3 regions of the Bradyrhizobium sp. STM 3557 genome follow, and region 2 is predicted to be linked to each of the others. Evidence: predicted binding sites of a transcription regulator. Region 2 holds the regulator's gene; each other region holds the start of a gene.

Region 1 (7,496 bases), 3.7 Mb from region 2:
TGGCGACCATGATCTGCTCCAGCACCTGCTGATGCACGGTCGGGTTCTGCAGCGGACAGAGCACCTCGACGCGGCGGTCGAGATTGCGCGGCATCATGTCGGCGGAGGAGATATACACCGCCGCCTTGGCGCTCGGCAGGCCTTGGCCCATGCCGAAGCAATAGATCCGGCCATGCTCGAGGAAGCGGCCGATGACGGATTTGACGCGGATATTGTCCGAGAGCCCCGGCACTCCCGGCCGCAGGCAGCAGATGCCGCGGACCACGAGATCGATCGAGACGCCGGCCTGCGAGGCCTCGTACAGCGCGTCGATGATGTCGGGATCGACCAGCGAGTTCATCTTCATCCAGATCGCGCCAGGCTTGCCGTGGCGGAGAAAGTTGGTCTCGCCCTTGATGTGCTCGATGATGCGCTTGCGCAAGGTGAGCGGCGACACCGCCATCTTCTCGATGTCGCGCGGCTCGGCATAGCCGGTGATGTAGTTGAAGACACGGGTGACATCACGCCCGATCGCGGGATCGGAGGTAAAGTAGGAGAGATCGGTGTAGATGCGCGCGGTAACCGGATGATAGTTGCCGGTGCCGGTGTGGACATAGGTGGTGAGACCGCTGCCCTCGCGCCGGACCACCATCGACAGCTTGGCGTGAGTTTTCAGCTGCAGGAAGCCGTAGACCACCTGCACGCCGGCGCGCTCGAGGTCGCGCGCCCAGCGGATGTTGGCCTCCTCGTCGAAACGGGCCTTCAGCTCGATCAGCGCGGTGACCGATTTGCCGGCCTCGGCGGCTTCCGCCAGCGTGCGCACGATCGGCGAGTTGTTGGAGGTGCGGTACAGCGTCTGCTTGATCGCCACCACGTCAGGATCGCGCGCCGCCTGCTGCAGAAATTGCACCACGACGTCGAAGGATTCGTAAGGGTGATGGACGATCAAATCCTTCTGCCGGATGGCCGCGAAGATGTCGCCGCCATGATCGCGCACGCGCTCGGGATGGCGCGGTACGTAGGGCAGGAATTCCAGGTCGGGGCGGTCGAGCCGCGTCAGCTGCGACAGCTCGTTCATCGCCAGCACGCCATCGACCAGGAACACCTCATCGTCGGTGGTCGACAGCGCCTCCTGCACGAAGGCGCAGAGCTCCTCCGGCATGTTGGATTCGATCTCGAGCCGGATCACCGAGCCGCGGCGCCGCCGTTTCAGTGCGGTCTCGAATGTGCGGACCAGGTCCTCGGCCTCTTCCTCGATCTCGATCTCGGAGTCGCGGATAATGCGGAACGCGCCTTGGCCCTTCACCGTGTAGCCGGGGAACAGGCGGGCGATGAACAGGCCGGTGGCCTGCTCCAGCGTGATCAGCCGCACCGTGCCGTCCTTGGTGGCCGGGAAGCGGATGAAACGGTCGAGCTTGCCGGGCATACGGATCAGCGCATTCATCGGCTTGCCGTCCGCGATGCGCGTGAGCTGCAGCGCGACGGTGAAGCCGAGGCTCGGAATGAACGGGAAGGGGTGCGCCGGGTCGATCGCGAGCGGCGTCAGCAGCGGGAAGATGTTGGCGAGGAAGTGATCCTCGATCCAGGCGCGCTCGCTTTTGGTGACGTCCTGACCGTCGACCAGCACGATGCCGAGTTCGGCCAGATAGGTCCGGAGGTCGCGCCAGATCGCCTGCTGGTCGATCGCGAGCTGGGAGACGGTCTCGTTGATCAGCTTGAGCTGCTCGAGCGGGGTCAGCCCGTCGGGGCTGCGCTCGGCGATGCCTTCACGGACTTGTGCCCGGATACCGGCAACGCGGACCATGAAAAATTCATCGAGATTGTTGGCCGAAATCGACAAGAATCGGACGCGCTCCAGCGCCGGATGCCGCGGATTGACCGATTCTTCCAGGACGCGGCGATTGAAATGCAGCCAGGACAGCTCGCGATTGATGAATCGGTCGGGCTTCGCGGCAATCGCCAACGGGGCGGCCTGAGGTGCCTCTTTCTCTTTGATTTCAGCGGCTTGTACGGATTCCATCAGAAATCGATCCATCTGAATGCGCACGAGATGCGGTGCGCCTTGCGTAATCCTATGCGATGGTTGGATGACGTTGCCGCGACAATGATGTTCCCTGCGCCCCTGCCGTCAAGGTCTTCAGGGCTCGGCTTGGCGCAACAGCTCCGCCGCCAGCGCCCGGGTGACCGGCCGCCCGAGCCGGAGCGACTCACCATCCAGCAGGGCAACCGCCTCCCTTGCTGCGGCGTAGGATCGCTCGATCCGGGTGGCAACGTAGCTGACCACGGCCTCGTCGACCGAAAGCTGGCGGTCGGCGCAGAGCTTGACGATCAGGGCGCGGAAGAGCTGGTCGTCCGGCGGCAGCAGCTCGATCACGGGAATTGCGCGCAGACGCGAGCGCAGATCGTTCAGGGCGATCAGCAGCGAGGCCGGTGCCTCGCGCCCGGTGATCAGGATGTAGGCACCATCCTCCCGCGCCATGTTCAGGAGGTGAAACAGGGCGCGCTCATCGATGGCGCCAGACCTCAAATCCTCGAGCACGAGCGCGCCGGTGGCGAGCTCTGCCGGGACATTGATGGCGCACAAGGCATGCGCAGCGACAGAGCGCGCGCCGGCCTGCTCGGCCCAGATGGCGGCGAGATGGCTCTTGCCCGAGCCATCCGGCCCGACCAGGAACATGGTTCTTGCAGGCCATTCCGGCCAGGCGTCGACCAGCGCGAGGCCGGCCGCATTGGCCGGGCCCTCGAGGAAATTGTCCCGCGTCAGGCTCTCGGCATGCGGCAGCGCGAACGCCAGTTGGCGGGGGGGAATGTGGCCAGCCACGTCAGGCTTTCTCCATCTCGAATCGCTCGCGGGCCGCGATCGTATCGCTCATCGCGGCTCGATCGTGTTCATGTGGTGCACCCATTCGACGAGATAGAGCGCCACCGAGACGAGCGTAAAGATGGTGACCAGGCCCATCAGGATCAGGTCGTAGGGCGCGGGATCGAAGCCGAAGCCGAGCGAGGCCAGCACCAGCGCCGCGAACCCGACCTGCGACACCGTGTTCAGCTTCGAGACCATCGACGGCTTCATCTCGACCGGCTTGTCGAACAGCCAGGAGACGATCACCGCGCCGACGATCATGATGTCGCGCGACACCACCAGGATGACGATCCAGCGCGGCAGGGCCCCCCAGATACCCAGCGTGACGAAGATCGACACCAGCAGCGCCTTATCCGCCAGGGGATCGAGAAGCGCGCCGAGCTCGGACCGGAGATTGAAGCGCTTGGCGAGAAAGCCATCAACGGCGTCGCTGACGCCGGCCACGACGAACACCGCGAACGCAATCTCCATCTGGTTGGAGGCAATCGCCCAGACGACGACTGGAACCAGAAGGATACGGCCGAGCGTGATCAGGTTCGGAATACTATGTGGGATGCTCACGCGCCGCGTCCTGACTACCGGCTTTAAGCCAAAAACAACCCCGTTTCGAAGGCAAGGGCGAACCAGCCGTTATCTACATAGTATAGGGAGGCTCCGCTTGCGAGCCATTGCACATCAGCGCGTTCCGACGTAACCAGCGGGCGACATTAAGGGTTTTTACCATGGCCGAACGCAAGAACGGGCTCACTTATGCCGATTCCGGTGTCGATATCGACGCCGGCAACCGCCTGGTCGATCTGATCAAGCCGATGGTGCGCGCCACCGCGCGCGCCGGCGCCGATGCCGAGATCGGCGGCTTCGGCGGTCTTTTCGACCTCAAGGCCGCCGGCTTCAGGGACCCGATCCTGGTGGCGGCCACCGACGGCGTCGGCACCAAGGTCAAGATCGCGATCGAGACCGGGCTGCACAGCGGCATCGGCATCGACCTCGTGGCGATGTCCGTCAACGACCTCGTGGTGCAGGGCGCCGAGCCGCTGTTCTTCCTGGACTACTTTGCCTGCGGCAAGCTCCATCCGGAAACGACGGCGTCTGTCGTGGCCAGCATCGCCGAGGGCTGCCGTGAATCCGGCTGTGCGCTGATCGGCGGTGAGACCGCGGAGATGCCGGGCCTGTACAAGGACGGCGATTACGACCTGGGCGGCTTTGCGGTCGGCGCGGCCGAACGCGGCACGCTGCTGCCGACCGGCGACATCGCGGCCGGCGATGCAGTGCTTGGGCTGGCGTCATCAGGTGTTCATTCCAATGGTTTCTCCTTGGTCCGCAAGATCGTGGAGCAGTCGGGCTTGGGCTTCGCTGCGCCGGCGCCGTTCGCGCCCGTCATGACGCTGGGCGGCGCGTTGCTCGCCCCGACCCGGCTCTATGTGAAGTCGTGCCTGCGCGCGATCCGCGAGACCGGCGCGGTCAAGGGGCTCGCGCACATCACGGGCGGCGGCTTCACAGACAACATTCCTCGTGTGCTGCCGAAGCATCTTGGCGTCAATATCGAGCTATCGCGTGTGCCCGTACTGCCGGTCTTCAAATGGCTGGCGGAGCAGGGTGGCATTGCCGAACTGGAGCTCTTGCGCACCTTCAACTGCGGCATCGGCATGATCGCGATCGTGAAGGCAGAGGCGGTCGCTGATGTCACCGAGGTGCTCAAGGCAAATGGCGAGACCGTCACGCTGCTCGGTGAAGTCGTCCCAGCATCTGGCGAGCAGCGCGTCATCTATAACGGTCATCTCGACCTCTCGCTGTGATCAGGTGATCTCATGAAGCGGCGCGTCGCCATCCTGATCTCCGGGCGCGGGTCCAACATGGCTGCGCTGATCCGCGCTGCGGCGGCAAGCGATTTCCCGGCCGAAATTGCCGTGGTGATCTCCAACCGCGCGGATGCGGCCGGCTTGGAGCGGGCCGGGCAGAGCGGCATTCCGACGCTGGTGATCGAAAGCAAGCCTTTCGGCAGGGATCGTGCAGGCTTCGAGGCCGTGCTGCAGGCGGCGCTGGACGAGCGCGGCATCGAGCTGATCTGCCTCGCCGGCTTCATGCGGCTATTCACGGCCGATTTCGTCCGGCGCTGGTACGGGCGGATGCTCAACATCCATCCCTCGCTGCTGCCGTCGTTTCCGGGCCTCGATCCGCACGGCCAGGCGTTGCGCGCCGGCGTGAAGATCTCCGGCGCCACGGTGCATTTCGTGATCCCCGAGACCGATGCGGGGCCGATCGTGATGCAGGGCGCGGTCGCGGTCAGCGATCACGACACGCCGGACACGCTGTCCGAGCGCATCCTGGAGGTCGAGCATCGGATCTATCCGGAAGCGCTGCGGCTGCTCGCGACCGGCCGGGTCAGGCTCGACGGCGATCTCTGCCGCAGTGAGGCCGGTGCGGGCGTCGGCAATTTTCTGATCTCGCCGCTGGCTTAGGACGGCGTCTGAAGAAGACGCGTCAAATGCAGAACTCGTCAGTTCAACAAACAAAATCCCCCGGGGACGCCGGGGGTGGATCATGGCTGCGAAGGGCAGGCCGTGACGAAGTCTTGGTGATCCACCAAACGCTGTGGGTTTGCAGATCGTGCTGTTGTCGTTTTCCGAGCGCGGCACCGCCGCGTTCGGCTATCGCCGCCGGCCGCTCAAGAGACCTTGAGGTTTTCCGCGGATGTCTTGCCGCGGCTCTCCACGAGGTCGTACTCCACGGCCTGGTTTTCGTTGAGCGTGGTCAGCCCTGCGCGTTCGACCGCGGAGATGTGGACAAAGACGTCCTTATCGCCGCCGGCCGGTTTGATGAACCCATATCCCTTGGTCGGGTTGAACCATTTCACGCTGCCTTTGTAGGTCGGCATCGTTGTCTCCTCGTCTAGACGAAAAAAGACGCGGCCACGCGCTACTCGCGTGGGCCACGCCACAAACGGGCTTCCCGAAGTCTGCTCACTTTCCGCAATCACGAAACGCACAGTCGCACGGCCAGATCCGATTGTACCTCAGATTGCAACACGAAATGCGCCGGATGGCAAGATTGAGGCGCTGATGAGCAACGGGGCGCGGTGTTCTCTGCCGGCACCACCGGCGCCGCCTATCCGGACGGCAGAGGGAACCGCGGACAATTAGCTAGCCCAGGCCGACGGGTCATCGAGCGTTTTTGGCCCCCGCTGGATCAGCATCGCTGCGTGCCGGTCTCGTCGCGGCTGTCAGGATCCCGGAATTGGCAGGGGCGGCGACGCCACCCGTCCCGGGAACCTCGGCGCCTCGCCGCAATCCAACTGGGAGCGTCCGGCCCCGAGTTGCTCTGATAATAGTTGCTAACGAAAAATGACGGTCTCAATCAAACAAGGCCTGCAGCCGCATATCCTGTCATGCCGAAACTACTTCTCGTATTCCTCATCAGTTCGACCAGATCCTTGGGATGAATGAACTCGTCCCGGAAGCACGGATAGGTCTTCGGGTCGAAGATCTTCTTCAGCCAATCGATGACAATCTTATGCCGGTCGGAGTTCCTGAACTCCTTATGGTAGGTGAGCCATAGATCGGCATGGTGGTTCACGCCGAGATCGACCGCAACCAGTGGCGCCCCGAGAGCGATCGAGGACGTCGGCAGGAATCCTATTCCGGCGCCGCGCTCGACAGCGTACAGCACCCCGATGCTCGAATTGGTCTTGATGCCGCAGATGCCCTCGAGCGAGGGAAGCCCGAGCACGCGCGCGTATGCGGAATCATCGACCTGCGGCGCATGCTGCCTGATGATCCTGTGACTGCTGACCTCGGAGAGGCAAGCCGGCACGCCATGCAGTTTGCGATATTCCTCCGATACGAAGGCGTAGATGTGCAGCCGGCCGAGTTTGGTGACGATCAGATCGGGATTGGTCGGCCGCTCCAGCTGAATGGCGATGTCCGCCTCTAACCTCGCGACGTCGGCCTGCTCCATCGCGCAACGCAGGTCGACGGTGATTTTGCGATAAGTTTTCTGAAAATCGATCAATCTGGGAAGTATCCAGAAATTGCCGGGTCCTTCGGTCACCGCAACGCGCACGGTGCCCCCGGTGTCGTTGGACGACTGTGCCGCGCGACGGAAGATGTTGAATGCATGCCGCTCCATCTCCATCACGTCGCTGATCATCGCCGCGCCGTCGTCGCTCAGGGTTAATCCACTCTGATCGCGCAGGAACAACTTGCAGCCGATCCGCTCTTCCAGGCGATCGATGCGCCGCATGAGCGTCGTGCTGGTCAGGCGAAGCGCCTCGGCCGCGTTACGGAAACTCTTGTGCTTCGCGCAGGCCAGGAACGATTTCAGGTCGTCCCAGGAAGCATCAAACATCTCGTCTGGTCGGTGCTGCGTGATCGCAGCACCCCGATGCAATAGTTGCTGCATACCCCAAATCCTCGCCCGTTATGCTGCATCTCTGCAGACCGGAGCGACGATAGATGCAGGGAACATTAATTGAAAGAGCCTCTTTCGCAGGGCGGCACGTTTTCGACTTACTACCAAGAAGCGCGGACATTCAGGTGCGGCCCGCGGAGCTGCCCGAGCTGTCGCCGCTTGCGGAGATGGCAAATCGATTGGTTCCAGGAGTTCAGATCGGCGCAGACAGTCTCGGTCGATATTTCGAATTTGATCCAAATTGCAT
Region 2 (7,496 bases):
GAGCTTCTGCTTGAGCAGCAGCGACATCTTGCGCGCATGCTCGAAGAAGCCGGGCGCCAGCATCACGTCGAGCACGGCGTTGGCAGCCGCGACCGCGAGCGGATTGCCGCCGAAGGTCGAGCCATGCGAACCCGGATTCATGCCGGCCGCGGCATCGGCCGTCGCGAGGCAGGCGCCGATCGGGAAGCCGCCGCCGAGCGCTTTCGCCAGCGACATCACGTCGGGCGTGACGCCGATCCAGCGATAGGCGAAGAGATCGCCGGTGCGGCCCATGCCGGTCTGCACCTCGTCGAACACCAGCAAGAGGCCGTGCTCGTCGCAGAGCTGGCGCAGCGCCTTGTAGAATGACAATGGCGCCGAGCGCACGCCGCCCTCGCCCTGCACCGGCTCGATCAGGATGCCCGCGGTGTGCGGGCCGATCGCGCGCTTGACCGCCTCGAGATCGCCGAGCGGCACCTGGTCGAAGCCGTCCATCGGCGGGCCGAAGCCGTCGAGATATTTGGCCGAGCCGGTGGCGGCGAGCGTCGCCAGCGTGCGGCCGTGGAAGGCGCCTTCGAAGGTGATGATGCGATAGCGCTCGGGATGGCCCTTGGCGGCGTGATGCTTGCGCGTGATCTTGATCGCGCACTCCATTGCCTCGGCGCCGGAATTGGCGAAGAACACGTAGTCGGCAAAACTCTGCTCGCACAGACGAGAGGCCAGGCGCTCGCCATCCGGGCTCTTGAACAGGTTCGACATGTGCCAGAGCCTGGTCGCCTGCTCCTGCAGCGCCTTGACCAGATGCGGATGCGCATGACCGAGCGCATTCACCGCGACGCCCGAGGTGAAATCGAGATAGCGCTCGCCATTCGTTGCAACCAGCCACGCGCCCTCGCCGCGCTCGAAGGCGAGATCGACCCGGGCGAATACGGGAAGAAGATGCGACGCGGCGGCTGCGGACATGGTGGATCACTTGTGCTTGGGGCAGTCCGAAATGCGCGCCAACTGGGCGCCATCGTGCATCAGGGACCCCGCCCTGGAAAACAAAATGTGCCGCCTTTTCAAGGCGGCACGTGGAACTATTCTATGCGGCCGGCGATAAGTGTCAACACGCAGCGCAGGCAGCCTGATCGCGTGGATTCCGTAAGATTGCGGTGATGCGGATTTGCTGCTCGTGCGCCGCGTCCGGCGACGGAAGGTGTGGACGATGGCCTCCGACTCTTGCGCGGGAGTCACGCCATATTGTAGCGTTTTACCTGTCGAGTACGACATCTCGTGCGGCAGTTCTGATCCTGAAAGCGTTCGGTTGTTTCGCGTACACGTCCGGAAGCGCAATTGCGCCCGGCGAGGGCTAAGGGATTCAGCATGCAGGAGATTTCTTGAGATAGGCATCGCAGCGCCGTCCCAGAATTGGCCGGCGCGACGCGAAGGGAAACATGCGATGACGGTATTGACCTGGTCCGACGATCGCGTCGAGCAGTTGAAAAAGCTCTGGGAGGCCGGGCTTTCGGCCAGCCAGATCGCCGCGGAACTCGGAAACGTGACGCGCAATGCGGTGATCGGCAAGGTGCACCGGCTCGGCCTCTCCGGCCGTGCCAAGAGCCCGGCGACAACCGCGCCGCGCCAGCGCAAGGCAACCCCGCGCCCCGCGCAGCAGATGATGCGCGTCGCCCGTCCGGTTTCGCGCGGCAACACCGCGCTTGCGCATGTGTTCGAGATCGAGGTGGAGCCGGATCCGGTCACGTTCGACAACGTGGTGCCAATGGGCCAGCGCCGCTCGCTGCTCGAATTGAACGAGGCCACCTGCCACTGGCCGGTCGGCGATCCCTCGAGCCCCGACTTCTTCTTCTGCGGCGGCAAGGCGCTCTCGGGCTTGCCCTATTGCGCGCAGCATTCGCGCCTCGCCTATCAGCCCGCGGCCGACCGCCGCCGCCAGCAGCCGAAGCCGGCACGCTGAGCTGCTAGCTTGCAGGCGCAATTGTAGCTCAACGTCAGCTGTCGTCCCCGCGAACGCGGGGACCCATAATCACCGGCGGGTGTGATTATGACGTGACACCGATCCAGCCCGCTTCAACCATCAACATTCGTGGTTATGGGTCCCCGCGTTCGCGGGGACGACACCGGTGTTTGTTGTAGCACGTGTCGCAACGCCCCGTGTCGTACTACGACTCCGCCTTCGCAAAGCGGTCGTCGAGCGCATAGCCGGCGCCGCGCACGGTGCGGATCGGATCCTGCTCGCGGCCGGGATTGAGCAGCTTGCGCAAGCGGCCGATATGCACGTCGACGGTGCGCTCGTCGATATAGATGTCGCGGCCCCAGACGCTGTCGAGCAGCTGCTCGCGGCTGAACACGCGACCGGGATGTTCGAGGAAGAATTCGAGCAGGCGGTACTCAGTTGGGCCGAGATCGATCGGCCTGCCTGAGCGCGCCACGCGCCGCTTCTCGCGGTCGAGCTCGATATCGCCATAGGCGAGCACCGTGGCGAGCCGCTCGGGGCTCGCGCGCCGAAGCAGGCCTTTCACCCGCTGCAACAGCTCCGGCACCGAGAACGGCTTGACGATGTAGTCGTCGGCGCCGGTCGCAAGCCCGCGCACGCGCTCGCTCTCCTCGCCGCGCGCGGTCAGCATGATGATCGGCAACTGCTTGGTCTCGGGCCGGGCGCGCAGGCGGCGGCACAGCTCGATGCCGGAGAGGCCCGGCAGCATCCAGTCGAGCACCACGAGATCGGGCACCCGCTCCTTCAATCGGGTGTCGGCGTCGTCGCCGCGCTCCACCGTTTCGACCTCATAGCCTTCGGTCTCGAGATTGTAGCGCAGCAGCGTGGTCAGCGCTTCCTCGTCTTCCACCACCAGAATGCGCGCGCTCATTGCTCAACGTCTTTCCTAGTTGCCGGGGATCGTGGTCGCGAAGGTCGTCATGTCGCCCTTCGGGCGCTTGTCGACCATCTGCTGACCCTCGATCATGTAGAACACGGTTTCCGCGATGTTGGTCGCGTGGTCGCCGATCCGCTCGATGTTCTTGGCGCAGAACATCAAGTGAATGCAGAAGGAGATGTTGCGCGGGTCCTCCATCATGTAGGTGAGGAGCTCGCGGAACAGCGAGGTGCAGATGGCGTCGACCTCCTCGTCGCCCTTCCACACACTCATCGCCGCCGGCAGGTCGTGGGCGGCATAGGCATCCAGCACCGACTTGACCTGCGACTGCACGAGGTCGGTCATGTGCTCGAGCCCGCGGATCAGCTTCAAGGGATGGAAGTCGCTCTCCAGCGCCGCGACGCGCTTGCCGATGTTCTTGGCAAGGTCGCCGATCCGCTCCAGATCGGTCGCCACCCGCATGGCGCCGACGATCTCGCGCAGATCGATCGCCATCGGCTGGCGGCGGGCGATGGTCAGCACCGCCCGCTCCTCGATGATGCGCTGCAAATTGTCGATCTCGGCATCGGTCGCGACCACGCGCTGGCCCAGCGCGACATCGCGGCGCACCAGCGCGTCGACGGAATCGGTGATCAGCCGCTCGGCCAGGCCGCCCATCTCGGCGACCAGGCGCGTCAGCTCCTGCAGGTCACTGTCGAACGCCTTGGCGGTATGCTCGCTGGCCATGATTGTCTCCTCGGCAATGTGTCCGTGACGGCGTCAGCCGAAGCGGCCGGTGATGTAATCCTGGGTCCGCCGATCGCTCGGCGAGGTGAAGATCTTGCTGGTGTCGTCGAACTCGATCAGCTCGCCAAGATACATGAAGGCGGTCTTGTCGGATACGCGCGCCGCCTGCTGCATGTTGTGGGTGACGATCGCGATCGTGTAGTTCTCGGAGAGCTCCTGGATCAGCTCCTCGACCTTGGCGGTCGAGATCGGGTCGAGCGCCGAGCACGGCTCGTCGAACAGGATCACCTCGGGCCGCACCGCCACGGTGCGGGCGATGCACAACCGCTGCTGCTGGCCGCCGGACAGCGACAGGCCGGACGCATTGAGCTTGTCCTTGACCTCGTTCCACAGCGCGCCCCCGCGCAGCGCCTTCTCGACGCGGTCGTCCATCTCGGACTTTGAGATCTTCTCGTAGAGGCGGATACCGAAGGCGATGTTCTCGTAGATCGTCATCGGGAACGGCGTCGGCTTCTGGAACACCATGCCGACCCGGGCGCGCAGCAGGTTCAAATCGAGCTTCGGGTCGAGGATGTTGGTGTTATCAAGCATCAGCTGGCCGACCGCGCGCTGGCCCGGATAGAGGTCGTACATCCGGTTGAAGATGCGCAGCAGGGTCGACTTGCCGCAACCGGACGGACCGATGAAGGCCGTGACCCGGTGGGTGCCGAGCGTCAGGTTGATGTTCTTCAGCGCATGGTGCTCGCCGTAATAGAAGTTGAGATTGCGCGCGGTCACCTTGGCCGGCGCTTCCGGCAGGGACTTGGCGGGAATTGCGCCGGCGGGGCTGGACACGGAAACGGACATATCGGTCATTTTGCGCTCCTCTCGGCGCCAAGCACGCGCGCGCAGATGTTCAGGGCGAGCACGGTGATCGTGATCAGCAGCGCGCCGCTCCAGGCGAGCTGCTTCCAATAGGCGTAGGGGCTCTGGACGAAGTTGTTGATGGTCACCGGCAGGTTGGCCATGGTCTTGGAGAGGTTCAGGCTCCAGAACTGGTTCGATAGCGCGGTGAACAACAGCGGCGCGGTCTCGCCGGCAACGCGGGCGGTCGCCAGCAGCACGCCGGTGATCAGGCCCGAGCGCGCCGCGCGATAGGCGATGCGGCGGATCACCAGCGAGCGCGGCAGGCCGAGCGCGGAGGCCGCCTCGCGCAGCGGATTGGGCACCAGCAGCAGCATGTCCTCGGTGGTGCGCAGCACGACCGGGATCACGATCACGGCCAGCGCCAGCGAGCCGGCGATCGCCGAGAAGCCGCCCATCGGCACCACCACCGCGCCATAGACGAACAGGCCGATGATGATCGACGGTGCCGACAGCAGGATGTCATTGATGAAGCGGATCACCGAGGTGAGGCGGTCATTGCGGCCATATTCGGCGAGATAGGTGCCGGCGAACAGGCCGAGCGGCGCGCCGATGCCGACCCCGATCACCGTCATGATCACGGAGCCGACGATGGCGTTGCGCAGGCCGCCCTCGGTCGAGCCCGGCGGCGGAGTGTCGGCGGTGAACACCTGCAAGGTCAGGCCGGTCAGGCCTTCATAGAGCAGGTCGAGCAGGATCAGCGCCAGCCAGGTGACGCCGAACAAGGCGGCGGCGACGCAGAGGCCGCGCACGACGATGTCCTTGCGGCGGCGGCGCGCGTAGATCGGATTGACGGGATTGACCGGCGTGCCGACCGCAAAATCCACAGCAGCCATGACTTATTTCCCCGCCTTGGTTTCGAGCCGCATCAGCATCAGGCGAGCGGCGGCGAGCACGAAGAAGGTTAGAACGAACAGCAAGAGCCCGAGCAGGATCAGGCTCGACTGATGCAGACCGTCGCTCTCCTGGAATTCGGAGGCGATCGCGGCCGAGATCGTGGTGCCCGGCGCGAAGATCGAGGAGGAGATGCGGAACGAGTTGCCGATGATGAAGGTGACCGCCATGGTCTCGCCGAGCGCGCGGCCCAGCGCCAGCATGATGCCGCCGATCACCCCGATCCGCGTATAGGGGATGACGACGCTGCGCACGACCTCCCAGGTGGTGCAGCCGACGCCATAGGCCGCTTCCTTCAGCACCGGCGGCACGGTCTTGAACACGTCGACCGAGATCGAGGTGATGAACGGCAGCACCATGATGGCGAGGATCAGCGAGGCGTTGAACAGGCTGAGATAGGACGGCGGGCCCGCGAAGATGTCCTGCAGGACCGGGATGTTCGCACACAGATTGATCATGAACGGCTGGAACGTGTAGGCCAGGAACGGCCCCAGCACGAAGAAGCCCCACATGCCGTAGATGATCGAGGGGATGCCGGCGAGCAGCTCGATGGCGATGCCGATCGGGCGGCGCAGCCATTGCGGGCACAGCTCGGTCAGGAAGATCGCAATGCCGAGCCCGACCGGAATCGCGATCAGCATCGCGATGAAGGAGGTCACCAGCGTGCCGTAGATCGGCCCGAGCGCGCCGAGCACCGGCGGATCGGCCGAAGGCGCCCAGCGCCGCGTCACCAGGAACTGGAAGCCGAACTCCCGCATCGCCGGCCACGCACCGATGATCAGCGACAAGATGATGCCGCCAAGGATCAGGAGCACCGAGATCGCGGAGAGCCGGGTGATCCAGTAGAAGGTGATGTCGCCGAGCTTGAAGGCGGACAACGCGCGGGCGCGGTCATACGGACCCGCCGCGGAGGCAATCCCGTCAGCATTGCTTTGAACGGCCATGTCTGCCACGCCAGCCCCCTTGTTCTCGTGCACCCGTACACTTTCCGGACACGCCCTCCCCCCGCAAAGCAGGGAGAGGGACCAATCAACGAACTGATCAGCTCTTGATGTCCGACGACCAGGTCTTCTCGATCAGCTTCACGACGCTGTCGGGCATCGGGATGTAATCGAGCTCCTCGGCCATCTTGCCGCCCTTCTCGAACGACCACTTGAAGAACTTGATGGCTTCGGCGGAGGCCGCCTTGTCGGTGGGCTCCTTGTGCATCAGGATGAAGGTCGCAGCCGTCATCGGCCAGGACTTGTCGCCCGGCTGGTTGGCCAGGATCACGTAGTAGCCCGGAGCCTTGGCCCAGTCGGCGTTCGCGGCGGCGGCCTGGAAGGCCTCCACGGTCGGCTCCACGGTCTTGCCGGCCTTGTTGATCATCTTGGTGTAGGTCAGCTTGTTCTGCTTGGCGTAGGCATACTCGACATAACCGATCGAGTTCTTGGTCTGGCTGATGTTGCCCGACACGCCCTCATTGCCCTTGGCGCCGACGCCGACCGGCCACTCGACAGCCGTGTTCGATCCGACCTTGCTCTTCCAGTCTGCGCTGACTTCGGAGAGATAATAGGTGAAGTTGAAGGTGGTGCCCGAACCGTCCGAACGGCGGACCACGGCGATCGCGTCCGAAGGCAGCTTCACATTGGGGTTGAGCCTCTTGATCGCGGCATCGTCCCACTTGGTGATCTTGCCGAGATAGATGTTGGCGAGCGTCTCGCCGTCCAGCACCATCTCGCCGGGCTTGACGCCCTCGAGGTTGACGACCGGCACGATGCCGCCCATCACCATCGGCCACTGAACGAGGCCGTCCTTCTCGAGCTGCTCGGCTTTCAGCGGAGCATCGGTCGCACCGAAGGTCACGGTCTTGGCCTGGATCTGCTTGATGCCGCCGCCCGAGCCGATCGACTGGTAGTTCAGACCGTTGCCAGTCTCCTTCTTGTAGGCGTCAGCCCACTTGGAATAGATCGGGAACGGGAACGTCGCGCCCGCTCCGGTGATGTCGGCGGCAAAGGCCGACGTCGATGCGGCGACCAGGCCGGCAGCGACGATAGCTTTGACGAAATTCATGCTGGTCTCCATTTGGGGAACGAAGCGCCAATTGCGCCCGATCGCGCTCCCCAGCGCCGCTTTAAGAGG
Region 3 (7,496 bases), 2.3 Mb from region 2:
GCTGACCGGGCTGCCCAACGGCCGGCGCTTCATCGCCCATCTCGAGGCCGAGCTCGCCAAAGCGAGAAAGAGCGCAAGCCGCCTTGCGGTCCTCATGCTCGACCTCAACCGGTTCAAGGAGATCAACGATCTCAGGGGTCACCAGGCGGGCGACCAGGCGCTGAAGCTCATCGCAAGCCGGCTCGAGCGCTGCCTTGGAACCGGCGAGCTCGCCGCGCGGGTCGGCGGGGACGGCTTTGCCGCCGTCAAGCGCGTGACCACGCGGACGGAATTGCTCGCATTCCTCGAACGGCTCGCAGAGACCCTGTCCGAGCCGCTGCAGATCGGCGACTTCACCGCCGACGTCGGCGCCAGTATCGGCGTGGCGGTGTTTCCCGAGGATGGCGCCACGCAGGAGGCCCTGGTCGGCAACGCCGATTTCGCGATGTATCGCGCCAAAGCCGATCCGTCCAAGACAGTCTGCTTCTATGAAAGCAAGCTCGGCGATGCGGTGCGCGAGCGCCAGATCCTGGCGCGCGAGCTCAGCCACGCCGTCGCGCTCAACCAGCTCGAGCTGCACTTCCAGGTCCAGGTCTCGATCCCCCAGTCGACCGTTTGCGGCTACGAGGTGCTGCTGCGCTGGCGACATCCGCGGCATGGCCTGGTGCCGCCGCTGGAGTTCATCAAGCTCGCCGAGGAGACCGGCGCCATCATCGAGATCGGCGAATGGGTGCTGCGCGAAGCCTGCCGCCGCGCCGCGGTCTGGCGCACGCCCTACCGGATCGCGGTGAACCTGTCGCCGGTTCAGTTCGAGCACCCTGATCTGCCGCGCGTCATCCATCAGATCCTGCTCGAGACCGGGCTGCCGCCGGCCCGGCTGGAGCTCGAGATCACCGAGAGCGCCATCATCGACGACAAGGCTGGCGCGCTGCACACGCTGCGCCAGATCCGGGCGCTCGGAATCGCCGTCTCGCTTGACGATTTCGGCACCGGCTATTCGTCGTTCGAGACGCTGCGCGCGTTCCCGTTCGACAAGATCAAGCTCGATCGCCTGTTCATGACGGAGGTCGAGACCAGCCCGCAAGCCCTGGCCATCGTGCGCGCGGTGCTCACGCTGGGCAAGAGCCTCGGCGTCACCATCCTTGCCGAAGGCGTCGAGACCCAGAGCCAGCTCGAGATCCTGCTGAGCGAAGGCTGCGACGAGGCGCAGGGCTATCTGCTGGGCCGGCCGCGCCCGCATGACGAACTGTTCACCCGTGACGGCATCGAGCGGCCATCCAGCAGCAAGCCGCAATCGACCGGAGCGCCGGTGGCCGCCGAGCGCGTCGTGGCCTGAGACAAAGGCGCAGCTCATAAAACACCTCGCCAGCAGACTCCTGCACTGTTGATCGCGCGTCCGAGCACGCGAAATGTCATCGCAGTGCCATGAAAGTCGGATTTATCTGTCGCGCGGCGATCATCGCCTCCGTTTTCCTGACGCGAAGACATTTCCTGCTTTGCCTCCGACCTACGAATTGGACAGACATCAATGATCCCACAACTCCCTTCTCTGAGGGGCCCGCGCCATCGCGCTTGGGGGTATCTCGCAGCCGGCACGACCGCCCTGCTGCTGATGACCGGCGCCGCCTCGGCCGATTCCTCTGTTGCCTTCCAGGGACAGACATTCGTCAACAAGGGCCTGGTCGGCGTCGCCCGCATCCCCTCCAACGCGGTCGATCAGTTCGGCGACACGCTCGGCGGCTTCGGTTCGGGCATGGCGATGGATCTCGACAGCTGGCACAAGAACCGCGACGGCAGCTATGGCGGCACGCTGTACATGCTGCCTGATCGCGGCTGGAACACCCAGGGGACCGTCGACTTCCGCGGCCGGCTGCATCGCTTCGAGATCACGCTCAGTCCGCTCTATTCCGGCACGACCAAGAGCCAGAACCAGCTGCAGATGGCCTACAAAGGCTCGACCCTGTTTCATCGCTGGGGCGGTCAGCAGACAACCGGCCTCGACCCTGCCGGCGTGCAGCGAACGGACCTCATCTTCCCCGATCTGCCGATCGCCTCGAACAAGAGCATCAGCCTCGACAATGAAGCCGTGGTGCATGTCGGCGACGGCACCTACTGGGTCAGCGACGAATATGGCCCTTACGTCTATCACTACGATCACCACGGCGCGCTGTTGCACGTGATCCGGCCGCCGGAAGCGTTCATCCCGATGCGCCGTGACACCAACGGCAACCTGGTCGAAGACTTCTCTGCCAACAGTCCGCCGATCGGCGTGACCTATGACAAGGGCAATCCGGTCTCCGGGCGGCAGAACAACCAGGGTTTCGAGGGCCTGGCGATGAGCCCGGACCGCAAGACCCTGTTCATCCTGCTGCAGAGCGCGCTGATCCAGGACCTCGATGCGACCAGTTCGAAGACCATCAAGCTGACCCGCAACAACACGCGCTTGCTCGCCTATGATCTGCGTCACCGCCAGCCCAAGCTGGTCGGCGAATATGTCGTGCAGCTGCCGCATTACCAGGACCAGACCACCACGACGACAACGCTGCTGACCGCCGCCCAGAGCGAGCTGCTTGCGCTCAACGATCACCAATTCCTGGTGCTCGCTCGCGACAGCAGCGCCGGCTTCACGGCGAAGAGTGCCGGCTCCGTCTATCGCAGCGTCGACCTGCTCGACATTTCCGGGGCGACCAATATCGCCGGCACGGCGTATGACAGCCCCAGCACCCCGGTCGCACCGAAGGGCGTGCTTGTCAGCACGATCAAGCCCGCGACGTACCAGAAATTCCTCGACATCAACGACAATGCGCAGCTGAACCGCTTCGGCTTGCACAATGGCGCACCGAGCGACAGCAATGACCTCTATGAGAAGTGGGAGAGCATGGCGGTCGTGCCTGTCGGCGATCCCAGGGCGCCGCACGACTATTTCCTGTTCGTGGGCAGCGACAACGATTTCATCACCCAGGACGGCCATATGGTTGGCCAGGCCTACGCCGATGCTTCGGGCGCCAATGTCGACACATTAGTGCTGGTGTATCGCGTGACCCTCCCTACCTATGTGCGTCCGAAGACCAATCCGTTCGAGCATTTCGCCGGGTTCGATTTCGACGATCGCCGCTGATCGGATCGAAAGCCGAAAAATCCGACCGCCGGCCCTCAAGGGCCGGCGTTTCTTGTTGATAGGCCAATCGCTCAAATCCGATCAGCTCTCACGCGCGCTTGTTCGCTCCCATGTAGCCGAACAGAAAGCCCGCCACCTTCCGCATCTGGATCTCCTCGCTGCCCTCGGTGATGCGGTAGCGGCGATGATGGCGGTAGATGTGCTCGAACGGCTTGTGGCGCGAATAGCCCATGCCTCCATGCACCTGGATGGCGCGATCGGCCGCTTCGCAGCACAGCCGGTTGGCCCAGTAGTTACACATCGACACCTTGTCCGACAGCGTGTGCTCGACCTGCGCTTGGGTGAGCTGATCCATTTCCCACGCGGTCTTGCGGATCAGCAGCCGCAGCATCTCGGCCTGCGTCGCGAGCTCCACCAGCGGCCACTGGATCGCCTGGTTCTCGGCCAGCGCCTTGCCGAACGGCTTTCGCTCGCGCGCGTAGTTTACACTCTCGTTGATGCAATAGACCGCGGCGCCAAGCGAGCTCGCCGCCTGGCGAATGCGGTTTTCGTGCACGAAGCATTGCGCCAGCGACAGCCCGCGTCCGACCTCGCCGAACAGCGCGTCCTCCGGTACGAACACGTCAGTGAAGCTGACGCGCGGATGGTCGGTCGGCATGTTGAAGGTCCACATATATTCCTCGACCTTCACCCCATCGGCCTTCGCCGGCACCAGGAAGCAGGTGATGCCGCGTGCGTCGCCATCATTGCCGTCCGTGCGGGCGAACAGCGCACAGTGCGTGGCGACGTGCATGCCGGTCGTCCACATCTTCTCGCCGTTGATCAGCCAGCCCCTGACGTTCTCGCGCGTGGTTGGAACCGCTTTGGTCTCCATGTGCGTGGCGTCAGAACCGTGATGCGGCTCAGTCAGGCCAAAGGTGATGCGATACTTACCGGTGATCGCGCCGTCGATCATCGCCTTCTGCTCGTCGGTCCCGTAGCGGTCGAGCATGGTCACGATCGGAAAGTTGCCGACGATCGAATGCTCATTTTGCAGGTCGTTATGAAGGCCAAGCCCCTTGGATGCGAAATGCTCGCGAATGACGGCCATCCAAAGATTGGAGCCGTCCTTGCCGCCGTAACGCTTCGGGATCGCAAAGCGCAGGTGTCCCGCGGCGTCGGCGCGGTCCTTCGCTCTTCGCAGCAGCGCCTCCCATTCATGCCGCGGCAAGCCGCCATTGTCGAAATCGGTGCGCGCCCATTCGCGGCGATGATCAAAGAAGCGGATGTTGTCGTCCGCTTGCTCCAGCGGCCTGATCTCGGTTTCGATGAAGCGGTCGAGCTCGTCGAGATAGGCTGTAAGCTCCTTGGGCAGCGAAAAATCCACGGCGTCTCTCCCGGATGTCTATTGTCGTTATTGAGGCAGCGGTGCTGCGCTTGTGGCGCTCGGCCCGCTTGCGTATTTGGATGACCACGGGCCCGATGCCCGCGCTAAGGTCATCGACGAACACAAACAGAAATCCCGGAGGGAGCGCTGATGGAGCTGAAATTCTCGAAAGTCACCCGCAAGGGGCCGGTCACGATCGTCACCTTGGCGCGACCTGAGGTCTATAACGCCCTGCACATCGAGGCGCATTTCGAGCTCAACAGGGTGTTCGACGATTTCGCCGCGGACCCCGCGCAATGGGTCGCGATCGTCACCGGCGAGGGCGACAAGGCGTTCTGCGCCGGCAACGATCTGAAATGGCAGGCTGCCGGCGGCAAACGCGGTTGGGACAAGGGCGGCTTTGCGGGGCTCACGTCGCGCTTCGACTGCGACAAGCCGATCATAGCCGCCGTCAACGGCGTCGCGATGGGCGGCGGCTTCGAGATCGCGCTGGCCTGCGACCTCATCATCGCGTCCGAGAACGCCACCTTCGCGCTGCCCGAGCCGCGCGTCGGCCTCGCAGCGCTTGCCGGCGGCCTGCAGCGGCTGCCGCGCCAGATCGGCATGAAGCGCGCAATGGGCATGATCCTGACCGCGCGGCACGTCAGCGCCAAGGAGGGTTTCGAACTCGGCTTCGTCAACGAGGTGGTGCCGCAGGGCGAGGCGCTCGCGGCAGCGGAGCGCTGGGCCGAGACGATTGCCAAGAACTCGCCGATGTCGATCCGTGCCTCCAAGCAGGCGATCCGGCTGGGCATGGCGGTGTCGCTCGAACAGGCCATCACCGAGCAGCGCGACTACCCGGCGGTGCGGGCGATGGCAGCCTCGCAGGACTACATCGAGGGGCCGAAGGCATTCGCCGAGAAGCGCCCGCCGAAATGGCTGGGGCGGTAAGTTTCCGTTGTCGTCATTGCGTGGAGCGTCAGCGACGAAGCAATCCAGACCGGTTCCGCGGAGGAGGCCTGGATTGCTTCGCTTCGCTCGCAATGACGTCGGAGAGTTAGGCATCAGCATCCCCCCTCCCCACTTCGCGCCTGTACGACGCGTAGTTCGGCTGGTCGACGGCGAGCTTGTCGAGGGTGGTCTGCCAGAGATGCTCCTTGAGTCCTGGCGTTGCGAGATCGACAGCACCGCTCGCGATCTTCTCCGCGAGTTCGCGATTCATGTCGAACAACGAACCATTGCTGCCGAGCAGCCCTGCCAGCCGCGCGGCTTCCGCGGCGTCGCTCGCCTCGGCGAGCGTCAATTGTCTGATCACAAGATCCAGCGCATTGATGCCGACGCGCAGCTTGAAAGCCTGATGGCCGGAGATCAAAGGCGCGATGTCGCTGCGCAGGAAATTCGCAACTGCCTTGGTCAGCTCGATCGGTGTCGGCTCGTCCTGCATGACTAGGTCCCTCGTGGCGCCAGTAAGCGCAGCAGATCGATTTCGGTCTCCGAGGCGCGGCGGCCGATCACGGCCCGCTCCATCGAATCATCGGGGCTTTGGCGGAAACGCTGCATCATGCCGCAGCACATGACGCCCCAGCGCAGCGTGCCCATCACCTCCCAGAACATTACCCGCGCCGGATCAACCTTACGCCCCGCGGCCTCGTAGCCGGCGAACAGCTCCTCGCGAGAGCCAAAGCCGCCGACCGGCTTATCGATCTCGCCGAAGCGCCAGGAATTGACGCAGATCCAGCCAAGGTCCTCCATGGGGTCGCCGAGATGGGCGAGCTCCCAGTCCAGGACCGCGCGCACGCCGTCGCGGCCGATGACGAGATTGCCGTGGCGGAAATCGCCGTGCACCAGCGTCACGGCTTCCGGCGGCCCCGGATCATGATCGGCAAGCCAGCGCAGCGCCAGCTCGAACACCGGTCGCGGCCAGCCGAAGCTGCGATACTCGCGGCCAAGCTCGGCAATCTCGCTACTCGACGTCATCAAGCGCAACTCCGGCAGGCGCGACCGCGCGATGCCGTGAATGCCGGCCGCGATGCCGCCGAGCTGACGCGCGAGCCGCGGCCGCGCCTCGGCGAATTCGGCATCGCGCAGGATCTTGCGTGCAATCGTCTCGCCCTCGATCCGCTGCATGATGAAGCCGGTGCCGAGATCGTCCTCCACCCTCAGGACATGGAGCACGCGCGGCGACGGCAGGCCGGCCTCATGAGCAAGCTGCATCATCGCGGCCTCGTTGCCGAGGCCCGCTGCTCGGCCGGGCGCGGCGCCATAGCCCGCTGGCGCGCGGCGCAGGATCGCGCCGAAAGCGCCATCGGGAAGCAAGACATCGAAGCGCCAGGTCTCCTGGCTGGCGCCGCCGGAGAGCTTAGCCACCCCTTCCACCCCGGTCGCCCCTGGCGCGAAGGCGGCGACACAACGCGACAGCCGCTCGTCTATCATTCGCTCGCGATCATTGCCCCCTGAACTTGGCAGGACGCTTCTCCAGGAACGCGGTGACGCCCTCCTTGAAGTCGGCAGTATTGCCTGCCACGCGCTGCGATTGGAATTCGAGGTTGAGCTGCTGCTCGAACGAGTTCTCGGGGCTGTCCCAATAAAGCCGGCGGATCAACGCCAGCGCCACGGTCGGGCCATTGGCAAGCTCGGCCGCGAGCTTCATCGCTTCCTCCATCAGCACGCCATCCTCATGGACGCGATTGACGAGCCCCCATTCGAGCGCCTTCTCGGCCGGCAGCTTCTCGCCCATCAACGACAGCTCGATGGCGCGGGCCCGTCCGACCAACCGGGGCAGCAGCCAGGTCGAGCCGCAATCGGGCACTAGGCCGATGCGGCGGAACGCCTGCAGGAAGTAGGACGACTTCGCGCACAGGATCATGTCGCCCATCAGCGCGAAGCTCATGCCGGCGCCGGCGGCCGGGCCATTGACCGCGGTGACGATCGGGCAGTGCAGATTGCGCAAGCGCCGCAGGAAGGGATGGAAGGCGGTCTCCAGCGCCGCGCCGGTATTGCTCCGGCCGGGCTTGGCCTGCTGATTGCCGCGGCCCTGCAGATTGGCGCCGGTGC

Evidence for each region. Region 2 encodes PhoB, which activates phosphate uptake and scavenging genes when phosphate is short. Its sites were predicted from a motif close to TGTCATNNANCTGTCAT; they were not measured.
Region 1: P6U24_RS20415 (RNA degradosome polyphosphate kinase) is a predicted target of PhoB. The motif match lies at 2,056-2,072, and genes of this name have one in related genera.
Region 3: P6U24_RS14025 (esterase-like activity of phytase family protein) is a predicted target of PhoB. The motif match lies at 1,390-1,406, and genes of this name have one in related genera.

The regions. Positions count from the first base shown of each region.
Region 1 is NZ_CP120697.1:4,476,341-4,483,836, reverse strand. It holds gene P6U24_RS20415 (RNA degradosome polyphosphate kinase) at 1-1,999, opposite strand, end outside; gene P6U24_RS20410 (chromosomal replication initiator DnaA) at 2,117-2,800, opposite strand; gene P6U24_RS20405 (CDP-alcohol phosphatidyltransferase family protein) at 2,849-3,403, opposite strand; gene purM (phosphoribosylformylglycinamidine cyclo-ligase) at 3,565-4,638, shown strand; gene purN (phosphoribosylglycinamide formyltransferase) at 4,651-5,301, shown strand; gene P6U24_RS20390 (cold-shock protein) at 5,508-5,717, opposite strand; gene P6U24_RS20385 (LysR family transcriptional regulator) at 6,197-7,240, opposite strand; gene P6U24_RS20380 (hypothetical protein) at 7,294-7,496, shown strand, end outside.
Region 2 is NZ_CP120697.1:756,147-763,642, reverse strand. It holds gene P6U24_RS03530 (aspartate aminotransferase family protein) at 1-942, opposite strand, end outside; gene P6U24_RS03525 (GcrA family cell cycle regulator) at 1,421-1,936, shown strand; gene phoB (phosphate regulon transcriptional regulator PhoB) at 2,142-2,846, opposite strand; gene phoU (phosphate signaling complex protein PhoU) at 2,862-3,578, opposite strand; gene pstB (phosphate ABC transporter ATP-binding protein PstB) at 3,612-4,433, opposite strand; gene pstA (phosphate ABC transporter permease PstA) at 4,430-5,317, opposite strand; gene pstC (phosphate ABC transporter permease subunit PstC) at 5,321-6,319, opposite strand; gene pstS (phosphate ABC transporter substrate-binding protein PstS) at 6,417-7,427, opposite strand.
Region 3 is NZ_CP120697.1:3,102,710-3,110,205, reverse strand. It holds gene P6U24_RS14030 (putative bifunctional diguanylate cyclase/phosphodiesterase) at 1-1,315, shown strand, start outside; gene P6U24_RS14025 (esterase-like activity of phytase family protein) at 1,508-3,097, shown strand; gene P6U24_RS14020 (acyl-CoA dehydrogenase family protein) at 3,186-4,463, opposite strand; gene P6U24_RS14015 (enoyl-CoA hydratase-related protein) at 4,614-5,393, shown strand; gene P6U24_RS14010 (DUF6285 domain-containing protein) at 5,500-5,886, opposite strand; gene P6U24_RS14005 (phosphotransferase family protein) at 5,889-6,875, opposite strand; gene P6U24_RS14000 (enoyl-CoA hydratase/isomerase) at 6,886-7,496, opposite strand, start outside.